Regions from separate parts of the Dyadobacter sp. BE31 genome, predicted to be linked through region 3. Evidence: riboswitches for the same ligand, from Rfam matches in the RefSeq annotation. Region 3 holds a riboswitch; each other region holds the start of a gene.
What was found. A riboswitch is a leader RNA that binds a small molecule or an ion and turns the genes downstream of it on or off. The one in region 3 is predicted to bind cobalamin.

Region 1 (2,264 bases), on a different contig from region 3:
AATCTCTTCGCGAATGCGGGTTTCGTACTCGTCCAGCGTCAATGTACCTTTTTTGAACTGCGCCCGGAGCTGCCGTACCTCATCCGTTTGCGGAAACGAGCCGATGGTTGTCGACGGGAATAATGGCAATTTCAGCTTTTCCAATTGAATGGCCTGCCTGATACTAAAAGCATTCTGCCGGTCGAAATCCGGCTCTCGCACTTCACTAACCCGTGCTTTCACCGCCGGTTTGTGGATCAATGCAGATGTGCGGCGGCTTGTAATAGCCTTTTGATTGTCCAGAAATGCACTATCAATTGCATAGTCGGCCGTTGCAAGCCTTGCCAATGTAGTCACCTCATTCAGTTTCTGTTTTGCAAATGCCAGCCAGTTTTTAATCTCCGGCGTTAGTACCGCTTCATTTTTTTCCAATTCCAGATCATAAGGGCTATGCAGCAACGACGATGACGGTGCCACCAAAACCCGCTCTTCTCCCAGCACATTTACAGCTGCTTGAATCCATTCTAGCGACTTTTGATAATCGTTTTTCCAGATATTCCGGCCATCTACAACGCCCAACGAGAGCTTTTTGGTGGAAGATATAAATGCTTCCTCCCCCAGAATCTGCGGTAAAGTCTCTGCACCGCGCGTCAGGTCCAAATGCAATGCATCCACCGGCAATGCGGTCGCGATCGCGAGGTTATCTTCCAGCGGTCCAAAATAGGTTGTTACCAGAATGCGCAGCTTCGGAAACGCCTCTCTGATCTGATTGTACGCACTCAGAAATGCCAGTTTTTCCTTTTCATTCAAATCCAGCACCAATCCCGGTTCATCAAGCTGTACCCATTCGGCTCCTCTCGCTGCGAGTTCTTTGAGTATGGATATGTAAACAGGTAAAAGGCTATCCAGCAGGTCAATGCGATCAAAGCCGCCTTCCTTTTCTTTACCCAAAAGCAAATAGGTAACCGGCCCGAGCAGCACAGGTTTTGTGAGAATGCCTTTTTGCAATGCATCTTCAAATTCCAGCAAAACCTTTTCCGAATACCGCTTGAATTTCTGGTCCTTCACAAACTCGGGCACGAGGTAGTGATAGTTGGTATCGAACCATTTCGTCATCTCCATTGCATTGATATCCAGCCCGTTTTTCTGATAGCCACGGGCCATCGCGAAATAGAGGTCGAGCTCCTTGTTCGACTTGCCATCGAGCAACTGGTGGTAACGCTCAGGAATGGCGCCGACCATCAGTGAGGTGTCGAGGACGTGGTCATAAAGCGAAAAATCATTGGAAGGAATGAGGCCGATACCTGCATTCTGCTGCGTTTCCCAGTTCTGGTGGCGGATCTTCCGGGCAGTTTTCTGCAATGCATCGCGGTCGATGGTACCGGCCCAGAATTGTTCGTTAGCCTTTTTGAGCTCGCGAAGGCTTCCCACGCGCGGGTAGCCGAGGTTGTGTGACAACATACTTTTTTGTGTTTAAAGAGTTAATAAAAACCCTGTGAAAACACCCTCCCATCCCGACAAAACGCCTGTTGCGGACGATCGCCGGCACTTCATTCCATCGCGGCAACGGGGCTACCCTGCGAAACGAACAGATACAGTTTCCCCAAAACAGCCGGGTAGCCTGTGGTACTGCAATAAAATGTGGTAAATCAATGCTTGACTGCTCCCCACCCGTGAGGGAAAAGCCATTGAGGATGATGGCAAGTCTCCTGGCTTGTATCATTTTTACCGCCCTTCTCGCCGCGCCGGGGCGCTGCAATGGGACGCGAGGGTAAAAACAGGCCCTGAATGCTCAGAGCGGATACTTACAGTAGCACGACTGCCCGTGAATTGCACACGGTTCCTTTTTGTTTTGCTGTTTTTGGCTGAGGGGTCCAAAAGCAAAAACCATCACCCCGATTGACGGGCGTTCACAAAGAACTGCGTCAAATTTAGGCGGAAGGCGCATTCGGCTGTAAATGGTCACCCAATTTCAGTGAAGTGAGTAGAAATTAGCCTTTCGGCAGGATAAAATATCTTATTTGGAGTAAAATAAATGGCGTTAAAAGTGATTTCGTATCAGCTAAGAAATCGTTCCGGCCGCCTCCGCATCCAATATAAACTCCGCATTCAAATGATTCTGTAAAACCGTTGCCGGAAAATCCTTTGAAACGGGAAATGCCAATGCCCGCTGGATAACCGGGGCCTTCGCTTTGCCCGATGCCAGGAGAATAGCCGCTCGTGCTTCCAGAATGTGCCTTATACCAACAGTAATGCCACGTGTGAGGGTGGTGGGCTGTTTGAAA
Region 2 (2,264 bases), 1.6 Mb from region 3:
GCACACCCGGCGCCAAAATCTTCATCGAATGCACTGGCGTGCAGGATTTTCACCGCGAGCTGAATGAAAAACAATACAAATACAACCACCCTGGGCTAGAAGAGGAGCCGTGGAATGCCATTTCAGTAACGGTAATCGACCCGTTCATGAACCGCCTCGCATTCAATGAGCGGCTTTAAGCTTTTTTAGTTTTGGCCAAAGACACCAGAATACCGCCCGTGATGATCAGCAGCATGCCCGTTAGCATCGAAAGCGTGGGAATAGCCTCTCCCATCAAAAAGCCGATCAATACCGAAAAAAGGATATTGGAATAACCCACCGCTGCGACACGCCCCGCTTTATCGTAGGTAAATGATTGCGTGAGCATTTTTTGGCCTAAAAGCGCGGTAAGGCCTAATGCGAGAAAGCCCAACCATTGCCAGGCATTCTCCGGCCATTTGAATGTACCTATCAGAAAATCCAAATGCTCCATGGGGTAATACGTACCGACCAGCATCGACAGAATAGGCATTACAATCCCGCTAAGCATAAATGAAAGGATGATCGCGCGCGTGTCGTACACGACGCCGAGTTGACGGATCGACAGGTAAGAAATGGCCGTCAGCAGCGCATTACCCAAGCCTAATGCATTATCTCGCAGCGACGACGACAAATCGGGACGAAAAACGAACAAAATGCCGGTAAAACCGACGAATATGGCCATCCACTCCTTCCCATTCAGCGTTTCGCCGATGAGCAGCCAGGAGAAAAGCGCCAGAAAAATAGGGTAGGTATATTGGTAGGTAGAGGCCCGGCCGAGCCCAAGCGTCTGGATCGCATAAAAAAGCATGTAGAGCGACAACGTACCTACAACTCCTCTGAAAACAAGCAGTCCCAACTTTCCGCCTTCCTGCCTCAGCGGCCGTTGCCAGATGCTGCTGATGATAAAAACCACCCCAACGATATTTCTGAAAAAAACCAGCTGTACGATATGAAATTCCCTCCCCAGCCATTTCGAGATCGCGGATGTGAGCGAGAAAAAAAATGCGGCGCCCAGCATGAGGTAAATGCCTTTCAGGGAGGATGCGGTCGGGAAATTTTCAGTAGAAGCGGCCAAAAGCAATCAGAATTTGCCGCAAAGATAGCGGTTATCGCAGACAACGAAAAGTCGGGGGAAATACCTACCTTTGCACCCGCTTGGTGCCATAAGCTGCTTCTAGTCAGCGATTAGGCTTAATAGGGAATTCCGCTAGTACCGGAAGCTGTCCCCGCAACTGTAAGTCTGCCAACACGTGCCCGATTCTTCATGCCACTGTCCTGCGACGGGAAGGCTCCGGGTGCGAAAGACGAGCCAGGAGACCTGCCAGAGCATTTGATCGGATCGTTTTCGGAGGAAAAACAGAAGATCACCGCCAATCATTTGCGATTTAGAGTGTTTACCGACCGGAGATTTGTGGGTTACTGGATGTTATGGGCAAGTTTTGCACTGGCGTTGCCGGTTTATGCACAAAAAGACTCCATTGCCCTCGACCCCGTCATTGTGAAGGGATTTGTCCCACAAAAATTCATGAGCGGCCTGAAAATCCAGCGCATCGACTCCGCTTCGCTCGCGCAAGTACGCTATCAGAATATTGGCGACATTTTGTCCGCATATACCCCTATTGCATTTAAAAATTACGGACCTGGTCAGCTCAGCACCGCGTCGTTCCGGGGCACCTCCGCCAACCATACCGCCGTTTTGTGGAACGGGCTCAATATCAATGCGCCCACGCTTGGACAAACGGACTTCTCTACCATTCCAGTAGCAGGTTTCGACCAGCTTTCGGTTCAGTATGGCTCCTCGGCCAGCATTGTGGGCTCCGATGCCGTCGGCGGGAGCATTTTGCTTGACAGCCGTGCATCGGTCACGCCGCTTTACGTGTCTGACGGCAGACAACGAGAAAGCTTCCACAACCATCAGAGCAGAACGGATATCCGATATGCGTTCCCGCTAAACAACGCGTGGGCATTCTCCGGCAAAACGGCACTTTACTATGGCAGGATGAACAACGACTACCCGAAGCCAACCCGGAACACGTATGCACTCCTGCCTACCGAAACTTTTCAAAAGGGCATTGTACAGGACCTGTTCCTACGCTCACAAAACGACCAGGAAATTTCCGCGCACGTTTGGCTCACCGACAATAAACTGACGCTGACGCCCGACGATGTACAAGGCCGTGAAATGACCCGTACCACCGCCTATCGCACGATGGTCCGCTACCAGGTACGCACGCTCACGCTAC
Region 3 (2,264 bases):
TGATCCAAACGGCTGTCATGGCGTCACGCGCGGCAAGTGTAAGCGCTACCGCGCACGCTCCGCCTGTACCCGCAAGGCCATGCACCATGCCCACCCAGAACGAGCGGCTTACCTTGCGTTCGGCCGGTGCCGATGCAGGTTTTTCGGTTCTGAAATTCCGGCGGATCGCCATAAGACCGAGCCAGATCATCAGCGGGCCTACGAGTAGCTCAACCTGGTCGGCAATGTGCAGCGACATCGTCGATTTGAGCAAAAGCACCAAAATGGCGAATAAAATCAGCGTAAGAGAATGCCCCAGCGCCCAGTGCGAGGACCGCCAGATGAGTTTCCATCGGAGGGATGGACCTCGTTGGGCCGGGCTTCGTTGGGCCTCGTTCTCTTCTGTCGCCAGAACCGAAACCGCAGCCATATGGTCGGGTTCGAAGGAATGCTGCACGCCAAGGAGCAGAGAATCAATAAGTAAATAGTGAATCATTGGGTTTCCGCATAAATTAACAGATAACTTATGGGAGAATGCAGGGACTAGCCTGGCCGCAACGCAGCCTGCCGCTTCCTCTTGCCTTTCTTCCCGAAAGCAAAACCGGATCATTCAACGGCAGGTCTTCTGGCTCGTTCAGCTCTTGCGCCTTCCCGGGAGGAATGATTGAATTATCTCCCAGTGACATCTAACAAGAACATCGTTTCGTGAACTTACAGCAGCGGGTACTGCTCCGGATTTGCACCGGATTCCCTTTTAATCACGCCGGAGGCGCGAACCAATGAATATGCAAAGCTAGGTGTTTTTGTCGGAGATAAGCCAGAAAAATAGCCGAATACCGCTAACTTTGCAGCATTAAAAGTTCTTTAACATACTTCTCCAACAGGAAAAGGGATTGCGTATCAACGCATTCCGGGGGAATCGTGTAAATCCACGAGCTGTCGCGCAACTGTGAGGTGATAATGTCTGAATGACCGAATGACCGAATGACCGAATATTTACTATTCAATCATTCTATCATTCACTCATTCAATCATTGACCTAAGCCAGAACACCCATCCTTTTCCTTGTTGACAATGCTTTCGCGGTATGAAGCAGGGTCTGGTTTGGATATTCGTCGGTTTTCACCCGTTTTGCGGTACGACGCTCGCCTGGCGCGTTGCTGCCGGGGAATTCCTTTCTGTTTTCTTTTACTGTCGAATGCATTTGAAGTTGTCAGAACTTCCAATTCACCGATTGTTGAAAGATGTCTGCTCCAAAATCCAGTTTCCTGATATCCGCGCCATCGAGCAATTCGGGGAAGACTACGCTGACCCTGGGGCTGCTGCGTGCGCTGCGGGACCGAGGGCTTGAAGTGCAGGCGTTCAAATGCGGGCCGGATTATATCGACACGATCCACCACGGTACAGCGGCCGGGCGGCCAGGGCTGAACCTGGATACTTTTATGGCCTCGGAAGCACATATGCGTGAGGTGTACGAGCGTTATGCGTCCCGCGCGGACGTGAGTGTAACCGAGGGCGTGATGGGGCTTTTCGACGGGGCCGATAAAATGAAGGGCAGCAGCGCGGAGATCGCGGCCCTACTGGATATACCGGTAGTGCTCGTGATCAATGCGCGGTCGATGGCGTATTCGGCAGCTCCGTTGATTTACGGGTTGAAGAACTTTTATCCGGGCATCCGCGTGGTGGGGGCCATATTCAACTTTGTGAACACCGAATCGCATTACCGGTTTTTGCAGGACGCATGTGTCGATGCCGGCGTGGAAGCACTGGGGTATTTGCCTAAAAACGAGGAACTGAATATTCCATCCCGGCATTTGGGGCTGCATATATCGGCCGAAACCGATTACGAACAGATTGTCCAAAAGCTGGCAGAGATTATCCCGCGGACAGTTAACCTGGAAAGGTTGCTGGAACTTACTGCCGTGAGTAGCAATGATGAAAATAAGCCGGTTTTAAGTCGGGAAAATCAATCATACCTTCAAAATAATCCCCGAAACCTGCGCATTACCGTCGCGAAAGATGAGGCATTTTCATTCTTGTATCACCAGAATATAGCATGCTTACGCGCCTTCGGAGAAGTGCAGTGGTTCAGCCCTCTGCACGACCGGGCTTTGCCTGAAACCGACTTTCTGTACCTGCCGGGCGGATATCCCGAGCTATTTGCAAGGCAATTGTCGGGCAATCAAACGATGCTGGAAAGCATCCGGAACTACTGCGCAAATGGCGGACTGGCCTACGCGGAATGCGGCGGGCTGATGTACCTGGGCAGGGAAATCACCGACGGC

Region 1: it holds a riboswitch for cobalamin, as region 3 does, so the genes downstream of both, metE (5-methyltetrahydropteroyltriglutamate--homocysteine S-methyltransferase) here and J2Y43_RS00740 (cobyrinate a,c-diamide synthase) in region 3, are expected to answer to the same signal.
Region 2: it holds a riboswitch for cobalamin, as region 3 does, so the genes downstream of both, J2Y43_RS07525 (TonB-dependent receptor domain-containing protein) here and J2Y43_RS00740 (cobyrinate a,c-diamide synthase) in region 3, are expected to answer to the same signal.

What each region holds. Positions count from the first base shown of each region.
Region 1 is NZ_JAVDXA010000004.1:596,737-599,000, forward strand. Features, by position in the region: gene metE (5-methyltetrahydropteroyltriglutamate--homocysteine S-methyltransferase) at 1-1,440, opposite strand, end outside; cobalamin riboswitch at 1,661-1,886, opposite strand; gene J2Y43_RS23140 (glucosamine-6-phosphate deaminase) at 2,042-2,264, opposite strand, start outside.
Region 2 is NZ_JAVDXA010000001.1:1,789,741-1,792,004, forward strand. Features, by position in the region: gene J2Y43_RS07515 (glyoxalase superfamily protein) at 1-179, shown strand, start outside; gene J2Y43_RS07520 (DMT family transporter) at 176-1,096, opposite strand; cobalamin riboswitch at 1,161-1,362, shown strand; gene J2Y43_RS07525 (TonB-dependent receptor domain-containing protein) at 1,352-2,264, shown strand, end outside.
Region 3 is NZ_JAVDXA010000001.1:175,786-178,049, reverse strand. Features, by position in the region: gene J2Y43_RS00750 (hypothetical protein) at 1-475, opposite strand, end outside; cobalamin riboswitch at 577-775, opposite strand; cobalamin riboswitch at 853-1,055, shown strand; gene J2Y43_RS00745 (hypothetical protein) at 1,019-1,183, opposite strand; gene J2Y43_RS00740 (cobyrinate a,c-diamide synthase) at 1,224-2,264, shown strand, end outside.